DNA from 3 places in the Mesorhizobium sp. M0701 genome. Region 1 is predicted to be linked to each of the others. Evidence: riboswitches for the same ligand, from Rfam matches in the RefSeq annotation. Region 1 holds a riboswitch; each other region holds the start of a gene.
What was found. A riboswitch is a leader RNA that binds a small molecule or an ion and turns the genes downstream of it on or off. The one in region 1 is predicted to bind thiamine pyrophosphate.

Region 1 (7,522 bases):
TTTCGCCGCGCACGTAGCCTTCCTCCGGCGTGTCGCCGTAAAGCAGCCCATCTACGCCGGCAAGAAATGAATCGCGGTCGCGCGACCCGACACCGGGCGCGCCGAACTGGCGGGCGTGGCGCTGCGCGAGGTCGATACGCTGCGGCGTGTTGGGGTGCGTCGCCAGGAAGTCGAGGCTGGCGTCGGTAGCGCCGCTGATCGAGCGAAAATCGGTATAGGCCGACATCGACTGCAGGAAGCGGCCGGCGGCGTAGGGATCGAAACCGGCTTCGCCGATCGACTTGATGCCGATGGCGTCGGCCTCCAGCTCCTGATTGCGCGAGAACTGGGCCAGCCTCAGCTTGCCGCGGATCAGCGCCGCCTTGGCCGTCGGGTTGTCGCCGAGCACATCCGAAACGACCTTGGTCGCCAACCCCTCCTCGGCTTCCAGCTGCTGGCGCTGCAGGCCGTGGTTGGCCGTAACGTGGCCCATCTCATGCGCGATGACGGCGGCAAGCTCGGCCGAATCGTTGGCCAGCGCCAGCAGCCCGCGGGTGATGTAGAGATAGCCGCCCGGCAGCGCGAAGGCATTGACGTTGGGCGAGTTGAGGATGGTGATGCGGTAGGTCTGGGTTGGGTTGGCCGACACCACGGTCAGTCTGCCGACGATCTTGGCCACCATGCGCTCGAGCTTGGGGTCGGAATACTCACCGCCATAGGTGGCGAGGATGCGCGGGTGCTGCGCCTTCGCCAGTTGAGCGAGCTTGCCGTTGGCGGCGACATTGTCGACCGTGATCGGCTTGTCTGAGGGCTGAAAGCCTGATTCCTGCACGTCGGGAGGCGTGAACATCTGGCAGCTTGCCAGCGCCACGGCGAGACCGGCCAGCGCCAGAAAGCGCGCCAGCGGTTTCACCCTCCGATTGTCGATGCCGGTCGGCAGATCGGCTTCCTTTCAAGTCCTGGGACGTGACCGCGAAAATCGGGCGCGATTTCCGGAAAGCATCACGCGCGAAATCAAGTGCTACGGCGTCCTTCGTGCGTCCGACAGATACGAGGCAGCAAGGGCAAATCACGGTCTAAGCCGGACCAGCTCCTGGCGGACCTAGCCACACTACCTCGACCATGGCAAGCAAGCGCCGCTTCGCCTTCCGCCGGTTTGACCATAAATTATGTCCGCTTCCGGGCAACATCTCGTGATCCAGCCGCAAACGGACCCGAGCCGATATAGCGTCGGAATGCCTCCGGTCCAGCCCCGACGAAAAAATCGGCCGCGGTGCCCGTCGCGGCAACCGTGCCACCATCCAGGAAAACCATGTTTTGGCCGATACGGCGCGCATCGTCCGGCTGGTGCGTGACGAATAGCACCGTCATGCGCTGCTCCGAATGGACGTCGGCCACCAGGTCGAGCATGTCGTCGCGCAGTGCCGGTCCGAGCGAAGCGAACGGCTCGTCGAGCAACAGCACCGGCCGGTCGCGCACCAGCACCCGGGCGAGCGCGACGCGCTGCCGCTCGCCGCCGGAGAGTTCGCGCGGCAGCCGGCTTTCCTTGCCGGCAAGGCCGACGCGCTTCAGCGCTGCGGCGATTGCGGCGCGGTCAGCCTCGCTCAGCCTGAGCGAAGGCGAGCGGCCGAGCCCGACATTCTGCTCGACGGAAAGATGGGCAAACAGGTTGTTTTCCTGGAACACCATCGATACCGGCCGCGCTGATGGCGGCGCAGTGCTGACGTCGGCGCCGCCGATCAGCACGCGGCCTGACCGCGGCGTCTCGAAGCCGGCCACCAGATTGAGCAACGTCGACTTTCCCGAACCGCTCGGCCCCATGATGGCGGTGATTTCCGACGCCGGGAAATCGACATCGAATATAAGCGGCGTTTCACCATAGCTGAACGAGACATTATCGAGTCGTACGGCCGCGCCTTTTTCCACCGAAATGGACCGTTCCGGGCTGATCGGCATCATGATTTCTCCCTCCTTCCCAGCCAGTCCGCGGTCAGCACCAGCGCCAGGCAGACAAGGCCGAGCAGCAGCGCCAGGCCGGCCGCATCCTCGGTGCGGTAACTGCCCATGCGCGCCAGCAGCAGATAGGGCAAGGTCTGCACGGAATCGCTGCCGAATAGCGCAATGACGCCGAGATCGCCGAGCGACAGCGCCATGGCGAAAGCGAAGCCGGTGGCGAGCGGCCGCCGCAGCGACGGCCAGTCGACCAGCCGCAACCGGTTCCAGCCCGAGATACCAAGCTGTGCGCAGAGCCGTTCGTGGCGTTCGCTCGCCGCGTCATAGGCAGGGCGGATGGCGCGGATGGCGAACGGCATCGCCATCACCGCATTGACCGCAACCACCATGACAGGGGCAATCGCAAAGACATCGCCGACGGTGCGCAAGAGCAGGAACCAGCCGGCGCCGATGACGATGGGCGGCACCACCAGGACGAACCCCGCACCGGTGTCGGCCAGATGTTCGAGCAGTGTCCGCCGGCCCTGCCGCCGGGTGAGCGCCAGCGCCCGGCGCGCCATAACCAGCGACAGCGACAACGCCACAGAGAGCAGCGCCGATAGGAGGGAGAGCACGGCACTGGTCGCCGTCGCTTGCCGCACCGCGCTCTCGCCGGCCAGGCGGCCGAGATCGGCGCCAAGCCCGGCTGCCAACGTGGCCGCCATCGGCCCGGCGACAAACAGCAGTGCGAGCCCGATCGCCAATGCGTTCAGCACGGTCTCGGCCGCACCGGCTGAAAAATACCGGCGCGGCGCCACCGGCAGATTGGCATCCCCGACCATATTGGCGCCGAGCCGCGTCAAGGCCAGCACAACGACGAAGGTCAGGGCAATCTGCAGCAGGGTCAGCGTCACCGCCCGCGCCGGGTCGAAGTCAAAACGCAGCGCCTGGTATATGGCAACCTCGAGCGTCGTCGCGCTGGGTCCGCCGCCGAGCGTAAGCACGATGGTGAAGGAGGTGATGCACAGCATGAAAACGAGCCCGGCAACGCCGGGCAAGACCGCACGCAGCGGTGGCCATTCGATCAGCCGGAAGGCCGGCGCAGCACCCATGCCAAGCTGGCTCGCCAGCCGCCATTGGTCGGCCGGCACGGTCTGCAACGCCTCCAGGAACAGCCGCGTCGCTAGCGGCAGGTTGAAGAAGACATGGGCGACGAGTATGCCCGACAGGCCATAGATGCCGGGCCAGCTCTGGCCGCCTAGCGCGCCCAGCGTGCCGGCAAAATGGCCGGCGCGGCCATAGAGCGCCAAGACACCGAGTGCGGCAACAATGGCCGGCAGCGCCAGCGGCACGGCGAAAAGCTGCAGGATGAAGCCTCGCCCGAAAAGCTGTGGATGCCGCGACAGTGCACGCGCGACAAACAGCGCCGGTGCGACGGAGAGCAGGGTCGACAGCAGAGCCTGCCAGAGCGTGAAACGGACGACGCGCAAGAGATAGGAATCGAAAGCGGCGGCGGCGCCGGACAGGTCGCGTGTGGCTTCGACGACGAGCCCGGCGAATGCACCGCCGATCAGCAGCGCGATGGCGGCGAGCGCGACGATGCCGGCAGTGACGCGGGGATCGGCCGGATGACGCGTACGCATGTCGCGCTACCCGACGCTACGACAGGTGTTGATCGAAGGAAACACCTGACAATGGCCGAGCCCACCCCCCTCTGGCCTGCCGGCCATCTCCCCCTCAAGGGGGGGGATTGCGCACTCAGCCGCCTTCGCCAATCTCACAAGTGGCAGGACGAGGAGAGGCGACAAAGCTGCCGACCTCCCCCCTTGAGGGGGAGATGGCCGGCAGGCCAGAGGGGGGTGGCTTGGCGCAAACATCCGACGAGGCTTGAGCCCTACTTGCTCATCGCCGCAAGCCACTCATCGACCCAGGCCTTGCGGTTGGCCGCGACGTCTTCCGGGCTGAACAGCAAGGTCTTGGTCGGCTTGACCAGCTTGTCGAACGCCGGGTTGAGCGGCTTGTCGGTTTTGCCGGCCGGGAACATCCAGTTGGTTTCGGGAATGACATCCTGGAATTTCGGTCCGGTCATGAAGGCAATGAACTTTTCTGCCAGCGGGTTCTTCGCACCCTTGGTGGTGATCCCCGCAACCTCGATCTGCAGATATTCGCCCTCCTCGAAGGACGCCGCCTGGTAGCGCTCGGTGTTTTCGGCGACCATGTGGTAGGCCGGCGAGGTGGTGTAGGACAGCACCATCGGCGCCTCGCCCTTGGTGAACAGGCCGTAGGCCTCGCTCCAGCCCGGCGTTACCGTCAGCACCTTCGCCTTGAGTTTGGCCCAGGCTTCCGGCGCCTTGTCGCCATAGACCGACTTGACCCACAGCAGCAGGCCAAGGCCCGGCGTCGAGGTGCGCGGATCCTGGATGACGATCTTCTCTCCGGCATCGCCCTCGACCAATTCCCTGAGGCTCTTCGGCGGGCTCTTCAGTTTTTCGGTATCGTAGACGATGGCGAAATAGCCATAGTCGAACGGCACAAAAATATCGTCGCTCCAGCCGCCCGGCACACTGACGCCCGATATTGCGCCATGCGGCGAAAACAGGCCGGTTGCCTTGGCATCCGCCGTCAAATTGGTATCGAGGCCAAGTACGATATCGGCCTTGGTCGCGGCGCCTTCCAGCTTCACACGGTTGAGCAGCGCCACGCCGTCGGCGACCGAGACGAATTCGACGACGCAACTGCATTCGGCCTCGAAGGCCTTCTTCACCGCCGGTCCCGGACCCCAATCGGCGGTGAAGCTTTCATAGGTATAGATCGTCAGCCTATCCTGTGCCGATGCCTGCCCTGGCAAGGCGAGCGCGGATGCCGCAAGCAGGACAATTGAGACAAGAGAGTGGAAAAAACTGCGCATCGGCGCCTCCTTCGTTCGCGTTGAAAGGAATTGAGGCGTCGGGCTGTCCGAAACGTCTAATCCCTCCGCCGGTACAAACCGGATCAGGTTCAGCGGGTTGGCAGTCTTGCCTCTCAGCCGGTCCGCGAAAATCGCGTCCGGCACCCCGTTAGAGCGTTGCGACACATAGGCCCGGCGGAAGTGCTGCGCAAGCGGAAGTTTGCCGGGCATCCAAAGCCCAGCCTTCCGTTTCGTCTGCCGTTTCATCTTCCGTTTCCGGGGCAGGGCTGGTAAGGGCCACGAGATATGAGCACATTCACCATCCTGCTTGGCGGCGATCTCATCCGCACGCCGCTGCTCGACCGCCAGGTCGAAGGCTCGCGTGTCATCGCCGCCGATGCCGGCATCGGCCATGCCCGCATGCTGGGCCTGAGGCCGGAACTCTGGGTCGGCGATTTCGATTCGGTGCCTGCCGAGTTGCCGGAGGATCTGGCCGCCGTGCCACGGCAGGTGTTTCCCGCCGAAAAAGACAAGACCGACGGTGAACTCGCTATCGCCGCCGCACTCGAACGTGGTGCGACCAGCCTTGTGCTCGCAGGCGCCTTCGGCGGCAAACGTACCGACCACATCTTCCTGCATCTGGCGCTGAGCGTCCGGCTGGCGGAAGGCGGGACGGAAGTGCTTTTGACCAGCGGCGCACAGGAAGGCATTCCCTTGCTGCCGGGAAAGACTGACTTCGACTATGCCGACGGCACGCTGTTTTCGGTGCTCGGCTTTTCGGATCTCGCCGGCCTGACAGTCACCGGCGCCAAATGGCCGCTCGACCATGTCGAGGTTGCGTTCGGCTCGTCGCTGACCATTTCCAACGAGGTCAGGGGCCGGTTGGAAATCGCGCTGGCCAGCGGCCGCGCGCTGCTGCTCGCGCATCCCTATCCTCTTCCGGAAAGCTGAGCCCAGAAAGCTGACATGGCGCCGCCGCTTCTCAATCTCGACGGGATAAAGCTGACCTTTGGCGGCACGCCGCTGCTAGACGGTGCCGCCCTGACAGCCTCAGTTGGCGACAAGATCGCCCTGGTCGGCCGCAACGGCTCTGGCAAGTCGACGCTCCTCAAGATCGCCGCCGGGCTGATCGAACCGCAGGACGGCGAAGTCTTCCGCCAGCCATCGGCGACCGTGCGCTACTTGCCGCAAATGCCCGACATGGACGGCTTTGCGACTGTCCGCGCCTATGTCGAGGCGGGGCTCGGGCCGGCCGACGATCCCTACCGCGCCACCTACCTGATGGAGCATCTCGGCCTATCCGGCGAGGAACGGCCGAACGACCTCTCCGGCGGCGAGGCGCGGCGCGCCGCCCTCGCCCGCGTCATGGCGCCGGAGCCCGACATTCTCCTCCTCGATGAGCCGACCAATCATCTTGACCTTTCGGTCATCGAATGGCTGGAGGAGGAGCTTGCCCGCACCTCCTCGGCACTGGTCGTCATCTCGCATGACCGCCGTTTTCTCGAGCGCGTGTCACGCGCCACAATCTGGCTCGACCGCGGCCAGACCCGCCGTCTCGACAAGGGCTTTGGCTATTTCGAGGAATGGCGCGACACGGTGCTGGAGGAGGAAGAGCGCGAGCAGCACAAGCTCGGTCGCCAGATCGTCCGCGAGGAGCACTGGCTGCGCTATGGGGTGACAGCGCGGCGCAAGCGCAACATGCGCCGGCTCGGTGAGTTGCAGACCATGCGCCAGCGCTTTCGTGGTCATCGCGGCGCCGAGGGTGCGGCGACGATGACAGCCAGCGACGCCGCCGAATCCGGCAAGCTGGTGATCGAAGCCAAGAACATCGAGAAGAGCTTTGGCGATCTGACCGTGGTCAAGGGATTCTCGACCCGCATCCAGCGCGGCGATCGCGTCGGTCTGGTCGGGCCGAACGGCGCCGGCAAGACGACGCTGTTGAAGATGCTGACCGGCGAATTGAAGCCGGACGCGGGCACGGTGCGGCTCGGCACAAATCTGGAGATCGCCACGCTCGACCAGAAGCGCGAAGCCGTCGACCCGCAGGAGACATTGGCGCAGTATCTCACCGACGGGCGCGGCGAGAACCTCGTCATCAATGGCGAGCAGCGCCACGTCGTCTCTTACATGAAAGACTTCCTGTTCAAGCCGGAACAGGCGCGCACGCCGGTGCGCGAGCTTTCAGGCGGCGAGCGGGCACGGCTGATCCTCGCCCGCGTTTTGGCGCGGCCGGCAAACCTGCTTGTGCTCGACGAGCCGACCAACGATCTTGACATGGAGACGCTGGAGCTGCTGCAGGAACTGGTCGCCGGCTTTGCCGGCACGGTGATCCTGGTCAGCCACGATCGCGATTTCCTCGACCGCACCGTGACCAGCATTATCGCGCCGGATGGTGACGGCCGCTGGATCGAATATGCCGGCGGCTATTCCGACATGCTGGCGCAGCGCGGCGGCACCAGGCTGGACGACCGCAGGGCGCGGCCAAAAGCAGAAGCCGGTGAAGCGACGGCGGCAAGCAGGAACGAAGCGGCCGCACCGAAGGGCCCGGCCAAGAAACTGTCGTTCAAGCAGAAATTCGCGCTGGAATCGCTGCCCAAGAAGATCGAGGCGGTGTCGGCCTCGATCTCGCGGCTGGAGAACAACATCGCCGATCCGGCCTATTACGAGCGTGACCCGGCCTCGTTCCAGAAGACGATTGCCGCGCTCGACAAGGAGCGCGTCACA
Region 2 (7,522 bases), on a different contig from region 1:
CGCGGCACTGTCTGCCCCAGCCTCGAATACGCCGTCGAGCCGGTCGGGGTTGAGGCCACCGATGGCGACCAGCGGGATCGGCGCGACCCGTCGTTTCCACTCGCTGAGCCGTTCAAGCCCTTGCGGCGGCCATTTCATCTTCTTGAGGCTCGTCGGATAAATAGGACCCAGCGCCACATAGTCCGGCTCGGCCGCCAGCGCCGTTTCCAGTTCGGTGTGATCGTGGGTCGAAAGTCCGAGCTTCAATCCGCCGTACTTAATGGCCAGCAGGTCGGCCGCAGCCAAATCCTCCTGGCCGAGATGAACGAAGTCGCAGCCTTCCTCGATTGCCGTGCGCCAATAGTCGTTGACGATCAGTTGGCAACCATGGACCGCGCAGACGCCGTTCGCGCGGCGGATTTCCGCGCGCAACTCGTTCTCGTCCATGTTCTTGATGCGGAGCTGGACCAGCCTAACGCCGAGCGGCACCAGCCGTTCGATCCAGGCGGCACTGTCGACGATCAGGTAGAAGGGATCGAGCTTCATGAAAAAACCGCCCTGCCGATTGTCGGCGTCGATGGCACGGCGACGCCGCGCGGCTCGAGCAGTCCCGAACCATAGGCTTCGCGACCGGCGTCGACCGCCTTGCTGAAAGCGCGCGCCATGCCGACCGGATCGGCCGCCTTGGCGACCGCCGTGTTCAGGAGCACAGCGTCGAAGCCGAGTTCCATTACGGTTGCTGCGTGCGATGGCCGTCCGAGCCCCGCATCCACGATCAACGGAATGTCGGGGAAATATCCGCGCATCGAGCGCAGCGCCATGATGTTGACCGGTCCGACCGCCGAGCCGATCGGCGCACACCACGGCATCAGCACCTTGCAGCCCGCCTCCAGCAACCGCTCGGCGACGACGAGATCGTCGGTGGTATAGGGGAACACCAAAAAGCCGTCTTCGCAAAGGACGCGCGCGGCTTCGACCAGGCCGAACGCGTCCGGCTGCAGCGTGTCGTGGTTGCCGATCACTTCGAGCTTGATCCAGGACGTGCCGAAGACCTCGCGCGCCATCTTCGCGGTCGTCACGGCTTCCTTCACGGAGTGGCAGCCGGCGGTATTGGGCAGGACGCTCACGCCGAGCGAGCGGATCAGCGACCAGAATTTCTCGCCGGCCCTGCCGCCGGCCATTTCACGGCGCAGCGATACCGTCACCACCGAAGTGCCAGACGCCTTCACTGCATCGGCAAGGATGGCCGGCGAAGGATACTGGGCGGTTCCGAGAAGCAGGCGTGAGGCAAGCTTTGCCCCGAGAAGATCGAACATCGGCTAGCCTCCCTGCATGGGTGACAGGATTTCGATCCGGTCGCCCTCGCTCAAGCGGAATTCCGCCCGTTCGGCCGCGGGCACTACGTCGCCGTTGAGCGCGGTGGCGAGCCAGCCGCCCTCATAGTCAATCTCCTTCAAAAGAGCGTCGAGCGTCGTTGCCTTGGCTTCAAGCGCTTCGCCGTTGACGATCAGCTTCATTTTCAGGCTCCCTGGTCGGCAGATGAGTTGAAGACAAGGCTGGTAGCCTGCTCGGCCATGGCCGGTGAAAGCAGGAAACCGTGCCGGTAAAGGCCGTTAATCGTGATCGTGCCGTCCTTCCTGCGCTTCACCCGCGGCAGATTGTGGGGATAGGCAGGGCGCACGCCCACTCCCGTCTCAACGATTTCGGCCTCACCGAACGCCGGATGGAGTGCATACGCCGCATTGAGGAGTTCCATCAGCGAACGGGCGGTGATCGGTCCGTCATGGTACTTTCGATCATGGTCGCGCCGACCATGAAGTGATGATCGGCTCGCGGCACGATATAGATCGGATGACGCGGATGCACGAGACGCACTGGCCGCGCGAGAGAGACATCACGCGTGTGGAGGATCAGCATTTCACCGCGCATGCCGCGTAAATCGTCGTCGGCCCGCGCGATGCCCGTGCAGTCGATCACCTGATCAAAGCCGGAAAGGCCAACCTCACCCGTCTCAAAAAGGAAGACGACGCCCATCGCACGCAGTTTGCCGGCGAGGGCTTCGAGAGCCCGACGGGGATCGAGATGAGCTTCGCCGCCAAAAAACAGGCCCTGATGAAAGCGGCCGGCAAGATCGGGCTCGAGGGCGGCAACCGCCTTTTCGTCAACGCACTCATAGTTGCGCGTACGAGCTGCAAAACGGGCAAGCTCGAAGGCATCGCGCGTATGGGCGACGACGAGAGTGCCGGCCCTCGTCACCAGCCCGGGCAGCGCCCTTTCCCACCAGTCGGCCGCAACGTTGCCGAAAGTGACGACCGCCTCCTCGGCGCTTTCGCGTTCGCACCAAGGGGCGAGCATGCCGCCGGCGAGCCAGGAGGCATTGCCGCCGATCTGGCTGCGAATTTCAGCAACCGTGACGGATGCACCCCGCGCGGCCAATTCATGGGCGACGGTGAGGCCTGCCACACCGGCGCCTTTGACAAGAATGCGGCGCATGGCTCAACGCGCCCCCTGATCTTCCTGCACTGAGGCCTGTTTTTCTACCTCGGGCGTCTCCACCGGCATATAAAGATCGCCGCCCGCGCGATATTTCTCCGCCATGGCCGCCATCCCCTCCTTCTGCGCCTCGGCGCGAATGTCGTGGGAGATGCGCATGGAGCAGAATTTCGGCCCGCACATCGAGCAGAAATGCGCCACCTTGTGCGCTTCCTTGGGCAAGGTCTGGTCGTGGAAAGATCGCGCGGTTTCTGGATCAAGCGACAGGTTGAACTGGTCCTCCCAGCGGAACTCGAAGCGCGCGCGGGAAAGGGCATCATCCCTGACTTTCGCCGCCGGATGACCCTTCGCCAGGTCGGCGGCATGGGCGGCGATCTTGTAGGTGATCACGCCGATCTTGACATCGTTGCGATCGGGAAGGCCGAGATGCTCCTTGGGCGTGACGTAGCAGAGCATGGCGGTGCCGAACCAACCGATCATCGCCGCGCCGATGCCGGAAGTGATGTGGTCGTAGCCCGGCGCGATGTCGGTCGTCAGCGGTCCAAGCGTATAGAACGGCGCCTCGCCACAGACGGCGAGCTGCTTGTCCATGTTCGCCTTGATCTTGTGCATCGGCACGTGGCCGGGCCCCTCGATCATCACCTGGCAATCCTTCGCCCAGGCGATCTGCGTCAGCTCGCCGAGCGTTTCCAGCTCGGCGAATTGCGCCGCGTCGTTGGCATCGGCAATCGAGCCGGGACGAAGGCCGTCGCCGAGCGAGAAGGAGACGTCATAGGCGCGGCAGATGTCGCAGATCTCGGCGAAGTGCTCATAGAGGAAGCTTTCCCGGTGATGGTGCAGGCACCATTTGGCCATGATGGAGCCGCCGCGCGAGACGATACCCGTGACCCGGTCAACGGTCAGCGGGATGTAGTGCAGCCGCACGCCGGCATGGATGGTGAAATAGTCGACGCCCTGTTCGGCCTGTTCGATCAGCGTGTCGCGGTAAACCTCCCAGGTCAGATCCTCGGCAATGCCGCCGACTTTCTCGAGCGCCTGGTAGAGCGGCACCGTGCCGATCGACACCGGCGAGTTGCGGACGATCCATTCGCGGATGTTGCGGCCGGTCGACAGATCCATCACCGTGTCGGCGCCCCAGCGGATCGCCCACACCATCTTTTCGACCTCTTCAGCCATCGACGATGTGACGGCGGAGTTACCGATATTGGCGTTGATCTTGACCAGGAAATTGCGGCCGATGATCATCGGCTCGCTCTCGGGATGGTTGATGTTGGCGGGAATGATTGCGCGTCCGCGCGCCACCTCATCACGCACGAAATCCGGCGTGACGAAATCGGGAACGGCCGCGCCGAAGGCCTCGCCGTCGCGCTCAAGCTTGCCGTGCAGGATCTCGCGACCAAGGTTCTCGCGGATGGCGACGAACTCCATTTCGGGTGTGATGATGCCGGCGCGCGCATAGGCAAGCTGCGTCACCGCCTTGCCGGTCTGGGCCCGGAGTGGCCGGTTGCGGATGGGAAACTCCGGCGTCAGGCGCTCGCCCGTCGCGAATCCATTGTCTTCCGGCCGGACATGGCGGCCGTCATAGGCCTCGACATCGCCGCGCGCCAAAATCCATTCGTGGCGAAGTCGGGCCAGGCCTTTTTCGATGCTGGTTTCGACAGCCGGATCGGTATAGGGGCCCGACGGATCGTAAGCGGTCACCGGCGGCTCGCCTGCCGTCGGATGGACGGAGATTTCGCGCATCGGCACCCTGAGTTGCGGGTGGATGGTACCGGATTTGTGGATTTTGCGTGAGGCAGGCAGCGGTCCCGTCGAGACGGCGGGGGTGAGGGCATTCATCTTGAGGCTCCTTTGCTCGTTGCATTGGAGACCCAGTTCTGTGCCGGAAGGATGAAAAGACGCTTCTAGCGACCTGCCGAAACAGGACCTCGGGCGTAAACTCCCGCAAAGCGCTTGCACCGTCCCTACGCCAGTATGAACTGGATCAGGTTCAACGGGTCACTGCGCCGCGAATGCCAGCAGTATCTCAGCCCCTTGCCGGGACTCCCCTGGTGAATGCGTGAGGTTGGACGGGACGGCTCCGGTTTGTCAAGCGCGTTCTGGCCGCGGCGAGGATCGTCGGGCGATCGTCTCGGCCAGGCGCAAGATCGGATGGAGCGTCGCCTGAGAATCGTCTGTTCCTCGATCAGCCTCGCTTATGCTCTGGAGCTTGTTCTCTCGCGCCCGAATTTCCGCGGGGATGGCTGAACGGAGGCGATCCATTTGCGATTTTCAAGTGCGTCGGGCCGCACCCCACAATCGCTCAACAAGTTGAACACGTCCTGACCCGACTGGGCCTTCGAGTTTGGAAAACCTGGCCGGGTACTGCTGAATGGCAGGGTCCGTCAAGCGGGCGGAAGGGATGAGGAAATGAAAGAGCTGCAGATCAAAACACATAATCGAGCGATGAATATCGCCTGCGCGATCATCCGGACCAGATCTGATATGAAACATCGTCCGGCCCCGAGATCGAGGCTCCAATCTCGTATAGCTTCCATGCGACGTTCTCTTGGAGTGTTGCGGGATTGGTCCGCTCAACCGGATCTCGGAGCTCAACCCTTTCATCCGTTAGAATGAGCGTTCGAAACGCAGGATTCCGCCGACACTGCTCTTCTTGTTGGCGTTGGTCCAATTCACGTTGGAAGCGTCCAGCTTGCCGACGGCGAAGTTACCGTATCGGCCATAGTCGAGTTCCGCCGTAACTGTGAAATCTGGAAGAAACGCATAGGCGACGTTTGCAGCGACACCATGGTTCTTGAGCTGATCACCGGAGAGCTGAAGCTTGAACGAAGTTGTCTCGTTGAGCTCGTAAGCGGCGCCAGCCCAGAAAGCCCAGTTCCCGCCCCAAATCTTATAGAAGCCGCGACCATGAGCGTCGATCGCGTTCGTGGAGTCGTCGTTGAGCTTGCCCCTGGAACCGTAGCCGAACATTCCGAACAGCAACAGTTTGTTGGTGACATTGATGTCGACACGGACCTTGGCGGCCACCGATTCGTAGTTGCTATCGTAAGCGGCAACGCCGGTGATCGCGCCCCAGCCATGTGTGTATTTCAAGCCGCCGACTACGTGCGGAGCGTAGCTGTCGATTGTGCCGACCACGCCCGAGCCTTCTTCGAGCGAAACCACGGCCGAAAAGCCGTTCCCGACGTCGAAGTAGTACTGAACCACATTGGTATCGAAAGGGCCGTACGGAACCGGCGTCTGGTTGAGTACGTCACCGGCGCCGCCAATAAACATGTCGAAGGCCGACCAGTCCTTACCAACTCGGAGGCCACCAAGCTGAATCCAGGCGAAAGTCAAAGTGCTGTCTCCGTTGAAGGCATAGGGCCGAGAACTGTCCGAAACCGAAGCGCCGCGGTTGCCGAAGTTCATGCGGGTTTCGGTGTAGGTCTTCAACGTGCCGAGTTCGGTCTCCTGGCCGGTCCAAGTTTTCAATGTGAAGCGCGTGTTGTTTTGCCATGTGCCCTGATCCTCACCAGTCCTCACATCCGAGGTTCTTGCGTGATCAACCAATCCGACATGGCCCAAGCCGACGTCGTAACGGACATAGCCGCCGATGCGCACGCAGGTCTCAGTGCCTGAAATGTAGACGTAGCCCGAGCCGTAGACGTCGCAGATTTTAACGTACTCAGTCGGGTCAGGCTCGGCAACGGCGGTCACGGCGCGAGCGTCGGAAACGGCAATCAGTGCCGCAGTTGAGCCGAGGAGGAGGCTCCTAATGTTCATTGTTGATCTCCGTTCAAAGAGTAAAAGGAATGGACGTCAGTGATGAAGTCTTGCTAAGGAAACAGTCGATAACGATGCGCATTGAGTTGAATTTGGGCAGTTTTGATGCGCTAGTCACGCCAGATATTCATCAGAAATTGAGCATATGATTTGGGTGTTATTGTTACAAATATGCGATTGTTATTACAAATATAATAATCGCCGAAACGACTCCATCCAACATTTCTGTACAAATCATCCCCGTCATCTCCGCTAGTTGTGGGCGGGCCGTCACAAAGGCTTCTACTGCAAATGACGTGCCATCCTGACGACGCAGCTGCGGCTTGAAGCTCAAGTGTGCCGGCGGACCTTGGTTCGCTCTTCCTTCCTTTTTGCCTTGCGGATCAACCCAAGCACGAACGGCAAACTCCGGCTACGGTTCGTCTGTTCGCTTCGCGACAGTTTCGTTCAATGGCGACAGCTTTGTTTGCTGTGAGCCCCGACGTTGAGACGTCATGCGGCGGCACCGCTCGGTACGACTCCGTCATTTTGGCGAGCGCGATGATCGGCAATCACGCGCTGAACGCCCAGCCTTGCCTCCACCACGGAGTCAGTAGGCGCGCCGGCCTGGCATTGCGGCCGACCTGACGGTCGCGTCGAGCAGCCTCTCGTCCTGATAGACGGCGCGCCACAGCTAATGCTTCTTGCCAGCAATTCACACAACGAGCTCATCGAGATGCCAGAGATCACTATGGGGCTGCGTTAGCTGGCGAGCAAAGTCTGATCCCAACGCCGTGTTATCTCGTTGGATGCGGCAGCCGCGCTCAGCAGAATCTACTCGACCAGGCGCAGGCTGAAGGGAAGGGATGGTGGAACCAAACGGTGCGCGTGAGGGTCGCGGCGGGAACAGCCATGGCCAGTCGCTGACCGTCCAGCCAAGACTGAACGGCCGCTATGGCTGAGAAATACAACTTTCGAGCCCAAAGCGGAACGGACTGACATAGCGCAAAGACACAGGCGAGCGCAGCGGTAAGGTTGGTGGTTATCAGCATGGGACGGTAACTGTTGCAGACCACAAAATATCGCGAGGCCGGCCTGCCTTGGTACACTATCTATCCGACTGTGTCGGAGTTCTCTGGGGCGGTCGGCGCCGAGGCTTATGAGGAATGGCTCAGGAACCTGCCGGCGGACGATCCGGTGTCGCTCTATTTCCACGTTCCGTTCTGCCGATCAGCTTGCTGGTATTGTGGCTTCCCCACCACCATCACCCGCCATGATGCGCCGATCCTCAACTATCTGGCGGCCC
Region 3 (7,522 bases), on a different contig from region 1:
CGCGGTTCGAGCATTCCCGAGCTGAAAGCTTCACGACCGGCCTCGACCGCCTTGCCGAACGCACGCGCCATGCCGACCGGATCGGCCGCCTTGGCAACTGCGGTGTTCAGGAGTACGGCGTCAAAGCCGAGCTCCATGACGGTTGCCGCGTGCGATGGCCGTCCGAGACCAGCATCCACGATCAGCGGGACATCAGGGAAATGTCCGCGCATCGAGCGCAGCGCCATGATGTTGACCGGCCCGAGGGCGGAACCGATCGGTGCGCACCAGGGCATCAAGACCTTGCAGCCCGCCGCAAGCAGCCGCTCGGCGACGACAAGGTCGTCGGTTGTATACGGGAACACCGCAAAACCGTCCTCGCACAGGATGCGGGCGGCTTCGAGCAGACCGAACACGTCCGGCTGCAGCGTGTCGTGATTGCCGATCACTTCGAGCTTGATCCAGGGCGTGCCGAAGACTTCGCGCGCCATTTGTGCGGTCGTGACCGCTTCCTTGACGGAGCGGCAGCCAGCAGTGTTGGGCAGGATTCTGACACTAAGCGAGCGGATCAACGACCAGAATTTTTCGCCAGCCCTGCCGCCTGCCATTTCACGGCGCAACGAGACGGTCACCACCGCCGTGCCCGAAGCCCTGACTGCATAGGCAAGGATGGCCGGCGAAGGATATTGAGCCGTGCCAAGAAGCAGGCGCGACGGAAGCTCGGCTCCATAAAGCTCGATCATGGCCTAGCCGCCCTGCATGGGCGAGAGGATTTCAATCCGGTCGCCGTCGTTCAACTGGAATTCCGCCCGGTTGGCTTTGTGCACGAGGTCATTGTTGACGGCCGTCGCCAGCCAATCGCCCTCATAGTCAAGCGCGGCAAGCAGCGCCTCCAGCGTTGTGGCGGCAACCTCATGCGCTTCGCCGTTGACCATCAGTTTCATGAGCAAGCTCCTTGGTTCTGTCTTGAGTGAAAACCAGATCGGCAGCCTGGCGCGCCATGGCGGGAGCCAGGAGAAAACCGTGACGATAGAGCCCGTTGATCGCGATGATTTCACCCTTGATTTCGACGCGCGGCAAATTGTCGGGAAAGGCTGGGCGGACGCCGACACCGGTTTCAACGATCTCGGCCTCGCCAAAGGCCGGGTGGAGGGCATAGGCGGTACCCAGCAGTTCCATCATCGAACGCGCCGTAACCGGTCCGACGGACTGGCTTTCAATCATCGTCGCACCAATCATGAAACGGTGGTCGGTGCGCGGCACTGCATAGAGTGGAAAGCGCGGATGCAGCAGCCTGACGGGGCGCGACAGCGAGATATCAGGGATACGCAGGGTGAGCATTTCGCCGCGAACGCCGCGCAGCCAGTCATTTTGCGCCGCCATTCCTGTACAGTCGATCTGACGATCGAAACCAAAAACATGCTGGGCGTCGGCGCCGAAGCGGAACTCGACCCCCGTGGCCGCGAGCTTATCATGAAGTGCTGCCATCGCCTGGCGCGGATCAAGATGGCCCTCAGCGGGGAAGAGCAATCCGCGGCGGAAGCGGCCGGCTAAGTCGGGCTCCAGCAAGGCAATTTCATCTTCCTCGACGCGCCGATAGCCCGTCGTGCGGCTGGCGAACCGGTCGAGCTCGCCCGCATCGCGCGGCGCGGCCACGACCAGCGTTCCGGCCCGCGTCACCTGGCCGGGCGTTGCGGCATCCCACCAGTCGGCGGCACCGCGCCCGAGATCCAGCACCGGCTGCTCGGCGCTTTCACGCTCGCACCATGGCGCCAGCATGCCGCCGGCGAACCACGACGCATTGCCCCCAAGGGCAGGCCTTATCTCGGCAACGGTAACCGCCGCGCCGCGTGCGGCGAACTCGAAGGCGGCGGTGAGGCCGGCGACGCCGGCCCCTTTGACCAAGACCCTCATGATCGCTCACGTGGCTGAGGTATGAGCGGTGCGTCGGTCTCGTCCGCCGGCACGTAGAGATCGCCGCCCTCGCGGTATTTCGCCGCCATCGCCGCCATGCCCTCTTTCTGTGCCTCGGCGCGGATGTCGTGAGAGATACGCATCGAGCAGAATTTCGGTCCGCACATCGAGCAGAAATGCGCCACCTTGTGCGCCTCCTTGGGCAAGGTCTGGTCGTGGAAGGACCGCGCGGTTTCCGGGTCGAGCGACAGATTGAACTGGTCCTCCCAGCGGAACTCGAAGCGCGCGCGGGAAAGCGCATCATCCCTGACTTTCGCTGCCGGATGGCCCTTCGCCAGGTCGGCGGCGTGGGCGGCTATCTTGTAGGTGATCACGCCGATCTTGACGTCGCTGCGATCGGGAAGGCCGAGATGCTCCTTGGGCGTGACGTAGCAGAGCATGGCGGTGCCGAACCAGCCGATCATCGCGGCGCCGATGCCTGAGGTGATGTGGTCGTAGCCCGGCGCGATGTCGGTCGTCAGCGGTCCAAGCGTATAGAACGGCGCCTCGCCGCAGACGGCGAGTTGCTTGTCCATGTTCGCCTTGATTTTGTGCATCGGCACGTGGCCAGGCCCCTCGATCATCACCTGGCAATCCTTCGCCCAGGCGATCTGCGTCAGCTCGCCGAGCGTTTCCAGCTCGGCGAACTGCGCCGCGTCGTTGGCATCGGCGATCGAGCCTGGACGAAGGCCGTCGCCGAGCGAGAAGGAGACGTCGTAGGCTCTGGCGATGTCGCAGATCTCGGCGAAGTGCTCGTAGAGGAAGCTTTCCCGGTGATGGTGCAGGCACCATTTGGCCATGATTGAGCCGCCGCGCGAGACGATACCCGTCACCCGGTCGACGGTCAGCGGGATGTAATGCAGCCGCACGCCGGCGTGGATGGTGAAATAGTCGACGCCTTGCTCGGCCTGTTCGATCAGCGTGTCGCGGTAGACCTCCCAGGTCAGATCCTCGGCAATGCCGCCGACCTTTTCGAGCGCCTGGTACAGCGGCACCGTGCCGATCGGCACCGGCGCGTTGCGGACGATCCAGTCGCGGATGTTGTGGATGTTGCGGCCGGTCGACAGGTCCATCACCGTATCGGCGCCCCAGCGGATCGCCCACACCATCTTTTCGACCTCTTCCGCCATCGACGATGTGACGGCGGAGTTACCGATATTGGCGTTGATCTTGACCAGGAAATTGCGGCCGATGATCATTGGCTCGCTCTCGGGATGGTTGATGTTGGCGGGAATGATCGCCCGTCCGCGCGCCACCTCGTCACGCACGAATTCGGGCGTGACGAAATCGGGCAGTGTCGCGCCGAAAGCCTCGCCGTCGCGCTCAAGCTTGCCGTGCAGGATCTCGCGACCAAGGTTCTCGCGGATGGCGACGAACTCCATTTCGGGTGTGATGATGCCTGCGCGCGCGTAGGCAAGCTGCGTCACCGCCTTGCCTGCTTTGGCCCTGAGCGGTCGGTGGCGGATGGGAAATTCCGGCGTCAGGCGTTCGCCCGTCGCGAATCCGTTGTCCTCCGGCCGGACATGGCGACCGTCACCGGCCTCGACATCGCCACGCGCCAAGATCCATTCGTGGCGAAGCCGGGCCAGGCCCTTTTCAATGCTGGTTTCGACAGTCGGGTCGGTATAGGGGCCGGACGGATCGTAGACGGTGACGGGCGGCTCGCCGGCTGTCGGATGGACGGAGATTTCGCGCATCGGCACCCTGAGCTGCGGGTGGATGGTACCGGATTTGTGGATTTTGCGTGAGGCAGGCAGCGGTCCCGTCGAGACGGCGGGGGTGAGGGCATTCATCTTGAGGCTCCTTTGCTCGTTGCATTGGAGACCCAGTTCTGTGCCGGAAGGATGAAAAGACGCTTTGGTCGACCTGCTCGAAACAGGACCTCGGGCGTGAACTCCCGCAAAGCGCTTGCACCGTCCCTACGCCAGTATGAACTGGATCAGGTTCAACGGGTCACTGCGCCGCGAAAGCCAGCAGTATCTCAGCCCCTTGCCGGGACTCCCCTGGTGAATGCGTGAGGTTGGACGGGACGGCTCCGGTTTGTCAAGCGCGTTCTGGCCGCGGCTGATCGGCGGCCGGTCAGACCGTGCGGAAAAAATCGTGCATGTCTCGGCGACAAGTCAAGCGTCGGAGATGAAGGCAGGGACAAGGGAATCGCAAACCGTCGGACTAAAAATCGATCCTGATGATCACACCTTCAATGGGCACCAAAGGTTTGCGCGTAGATCGCCTCGATTCTTCCTGCCTCGTCACTGGTCAGCGCGGCGAATTCCTTTTCGCGCGCGCGATTCGATAGATGTCCATCATTCTGGTGAAGAAAACGGAAGAGCAGATCGGTCAACCGCTCGGGCATGTCGATAAAGGCGTCCACCTGCTGCCGGAACTGATCGTAGCGCTGCAGAAATGCGGTTTCCTCGGGAAGGTCCCGTTCGATCGTCCGCTGAACGCAGGCATAGAGGAATTCGGCGTGCGGGGTTGCATCGAAGAACCGGTAGAAATCACCGGTGTCATTCAGCACCCGGACGTTGAATTGCGGCGTCGGTTCCCATTCCACCAACGGCAGAAGGCGCTGCGAATAGCTCTCGAGCACGCCCCTGTACTCGTTGATCTGGTCCAGGATCGCGGCCGAGACGGGAAAGACCACTCCCGGCGGATTGAAGCCGCGCATGGCAAGGACGTGGTGGATTAGGTAGCGGTGAATGCGGCCGTTTCCGTCCTCGAATGGGTGAATGTAGACAAAGCCGAAGGCGAGGATTGCGGCGGCTACGACTGCATCAAGCTTTTGCGCGGGGCCCTGATCGAACGCTGCCATTCCATCGATTAGCCGCGGCAGGTCCTCGGGCCGAGCGCCGATGTGATCGGGCAAGGGCGTGCCGTTGTCTCGGTCATGCTCGCCGACGAAACCTCCTTCTTTTCGGAAGCCAAGTCTTACGAAACGGGCGTCGCCAAGTACAATTCTTTGCAGACGCAGCAGCTCATCGCGATCGATCGGCCAGCGGCCGGCTTCGCCGATGGCGCGGCCCCAGCGCTGGATGCGATCTTGCGGCGGGTGCTCGCCCTCGATCGCATAGCTTGATCGCGAGTCTTTGAGCAAAAGAAAGGCGGCGGTCCGAGCAAGGAGGTCGCGCGGCACGTCCGCTACGATTGCCTCCGCGCGCCGCGGTAGTTCAAGGCCGATGAATTTTTCCAGAATCTTGGTGCGGAACACCAGAGGGCAGAACTCACGCGTGCCGGGGAGATTGTCCCTTACGCGGTAGCGCGAAGCGGTCTTGTCGGGTCCGGGCCACTGCAGCTCGGGATCGACAACCGGAATGTATCGTCCGGCCGCCGCGTCCGGCAGATCGATACGCGCGCCCCTCAGCCATTCATATAAAAACCAGATGCGGCGGGCATAACTGCCGGTCGGGCTTTCACGGACCAGCGCCTCGATCGGCGCGGGACCGGTCACTTGGAACAGCCGCTTGAGGACGGCAAGGTCCAGTCCCTCGTACTTGAGCGCAAAGGTCAGGTGGCCCTCGAGGGTAGGATTTGGGGCGTGGCGGGGGGTCATGATCCGCCAGCCATCCCGTTCGGTAATGCGATGATGCTCGCCAGTGGCGAACAACCTACGGGGCAAGGGCACGGCGAGCCTGTAGGCTCCGATCAGGGCGCTGTACCCGGCCGGGGTCGCCGTTTCAGGAAGGCGGAGTTCCTGAAAAACGGTAACAGGACCTGAAAATTGGTGCTGTTGCACCGCAGGCATGAAAAGCGAATCCTTCCATCGAATTTTGGTTTAGCCGGCCAAATCCTATGAAAAATGATCCTATTCCATGAAAATTGATGCTACAAGACAAATTTTCCGAAAACCGATTCTAAGACGGTGCTGAAGTCGATCAAGCAAGAACTCCGCCACCGGCTCAAGGAAGCGACTTCAGACAAAAAGGTGAGTCCAGGAACCGCCATTCGCCCGTCTCTTAGTCACGAGGCCGGCACGGATGGCCCGCCTTACGTCGAGCCGGATTGCTCGAGGAGCAGCGCGCCGTTCGGGGCTCACTCATAGAGCGCTCCGGCGCGCGATCCCGATTTGATAGCCGCGATCACGCTCGCGACTGATCTTGGTGACGTGGCGGCGTCGGAGTAGAAAAGTGATGCAGGGTCTCGGTGGCGTCGTGTGTGTGTGTGTGACCTGAAGTGAGTTCTCTGCGGTATGGGGCGGCACGCAGCGCGCGCGTCTTGTCGGCAAACAGATCGACGAAGCGGCACCGAAGGGAAGTTCCTGGCATTCATTCTCGCCATCGCTGCCCCAATTTGCCGACCGGACTGCCGATCGATCTCGCCCAATACTTTGCGCGCGCAAGGGCCGAAGCTGAACTGGGCGGCACCTGCTCATTCGGGAGCTAACTCATGCTTGGCGCGCTAGCCCGAGAGAGCTGTGCCTGATCGAATGCGTGAAATCGTAGCTCGGGGTGGAGAGGCTGACGCGGTCATCTGTCACCCGCCTTCGGGCTGTAACGGAAAGCGCGACATCGTCTCCAATGCTCGTTCCCCACGTCGAGGGGCCCAGCGGCTTGGCTGCGGGGGGACTGTCAGCTAGTGGCCGCCGGGCCTTGACGACCAGCGAGCGTAAGAGGAGGCCCTGTGCTGGCTGACGAAAACTTGCGAGCAAAGCCACGGAAAAGCATCATTCGAACGAACTCTTTCGTCGAGACGAGGAGGGCAGTGAGGCGGTAGCCGCCGCTTTGAAGCTCTCCGGCAGCTGCTACGCTGGTCGTTCAGAGGGTCGCAGCTGCGCTTGCGCCGTCATATCAGATAAGTCTAATATGATCCGCGCCTGGCCATCGAACGCCGCGGCGCCCTCGGGTCGGCGCTATTCATCGGGTGGGCATGTCGGGCACGCAAGGGAGGACGAAATGAGACTGGTTCAGTCATTTGCATTTGCTGCTGTGCTGCTTCTTTCGTCTGCATTGTCTGCGGCCGCCCACTCGGCTCGTGAGGACATCGAAGCGGCGTTGGTAAAATTCATGGACGCCTTCAACAGCGGAAACGCAGCAGCGGTAGGTCAAATGTATACCGACGATGCCGCCCTGCTGCCACCCGACGGCAAACGCGTCGATGACCGCAAGGGCGTGGAAGAATTCTGGCAGGGCGCAATCAAGGCCGGGATGAAGAATCTCACCCTGAAGGCGCTGGAAGTGGAAGGGAGCGGGAATCTCGCCTACGAAGTTGGCGCATTTACGCTCGGTGTGCCGAGCAAAGGCGGCGCCCTCTCCACCGTCGCGGGCAAGTATCTCGTCGTCTGGAAAAAGGGCGACGACGGGACATGGCGCCTACATCGGGACATCTGGAACTTAGGTGCGGCCGAATAGGGATAGATATCCAGGCCCTCATCGACTGTCTTGCGAAGGGTAGGGCGGCTGTATTGACCGGGATCTGGTGCTCTATTGCCAGCGCTGTCGAGTGGTGGCAGGACGATGGGACCGGCTAACCGCGCGGTATAGCTTCGGTCTGGCGCGCTTTCCAATGGATTTGCCGCCAATTTGGCGGATCGCTGATCAGTCGCGGTGATTGCGACCACGTCACCAATTCCAATTCCCCGCTTCATGAAACGAGT

Region 2: linked by a shared signal. The riboswitch ahead of thiC (phosphomethylpyrimidine synthase ThiC) and the one ahead of thiB (thiamine ABC transporter substrate binding subunit) in region 1 are both predicted to bind thiamine pyrophosphate.
Region 3: linked by a shared signal. The riboswitch ahead of thiC (phosphomethylpyrimidine synthase ThiC) and the one ahead of thiB (thiamine ABC transporter substrate binding subunit) in region 1 are both predicted to bind thiamine pyrophosphate.

Annotation. Positions count from the first base shown of each region.
Region 1 is NZ_JAMYPO010000011.1:92,135-99,656, reverse strand. It holds gene NKI24_RS13840 (M48 family metalloprotease) at 1-892, opposite strand, end outside; gene thiQ (thiamine ABC transporter ATP-binding protein) at 1,147-1,938, opposite strand; gene thiP (thiamine/thiamine pyrophosphate ABC transporter permease) at 1,935-3,554, opposite strand; gene thiB (thiamine ABC transporter substrate binding subunit) at 3,806-4,819, opposite strand; TPP riboswitch at 4,863-4,977, opposite strand; gene NKI24_RS13820 (thiamine diphosphokinase) at 5,105-5,749, shown strand; gene NKI24_RS13815 (ABC-F family ATP-binding cassette domain-containing protein) at 5,765-7,522, shown strand, end outside.
Region 2 is NZ_JAMYPO010000058.1:6,682-14,203, reverse strand. It holds gene NKI24_RS32290 (thiamine phosphate synthase) at 1-525, opposite strand, end outside; gene NKI24_RS32285 (thiazole synthase) at 522-1,295, opposite strand; gene thiS (sulfur carrier protein ThiS) at 1,299-1,496, opposite strand; partial or broken gene thiO (glycine oxidase ThiO) at 1,499-2,472, opposite strand; gene thiC (phosphomethylpyrimidine synthase ThiC) at 2,476-4,311, opposite strand; TPP riboswitch at 4,416-4,532, opposite strand; gene NKI24_RS32265 (porin) at 5,080-6,237, opposite strand; gene hemN (oxygen-independent coproporphyrinogen III oxidase) at 7,282-7,522, shown strand, end outside.
Region 3 is NZ_JAMYPO010000010.1:131,468-138,989, forward strand. It holds gene NKI24_RS12895 (thiazole synthase) at 1-722, opposite strand, end outside; gene thiS (sulfur carrier protein ThiS) at 726-923, opposite strand; gene thiO (glycine oxidase ThiO) at 892-1,893, opposite strand; gene thiC (phosphomethylpyrimidine synthase ThiC) at 1,890-3,725, opposite strand; TPP riboswitch at 3,831-3,947, opposite strand; gene NKI24_RS12915 (Fic family protein) at 4,130-5,674, opposite strand; gene NKI24_RS12920 (YybH family protein) at 6,822-7,277, shown strand.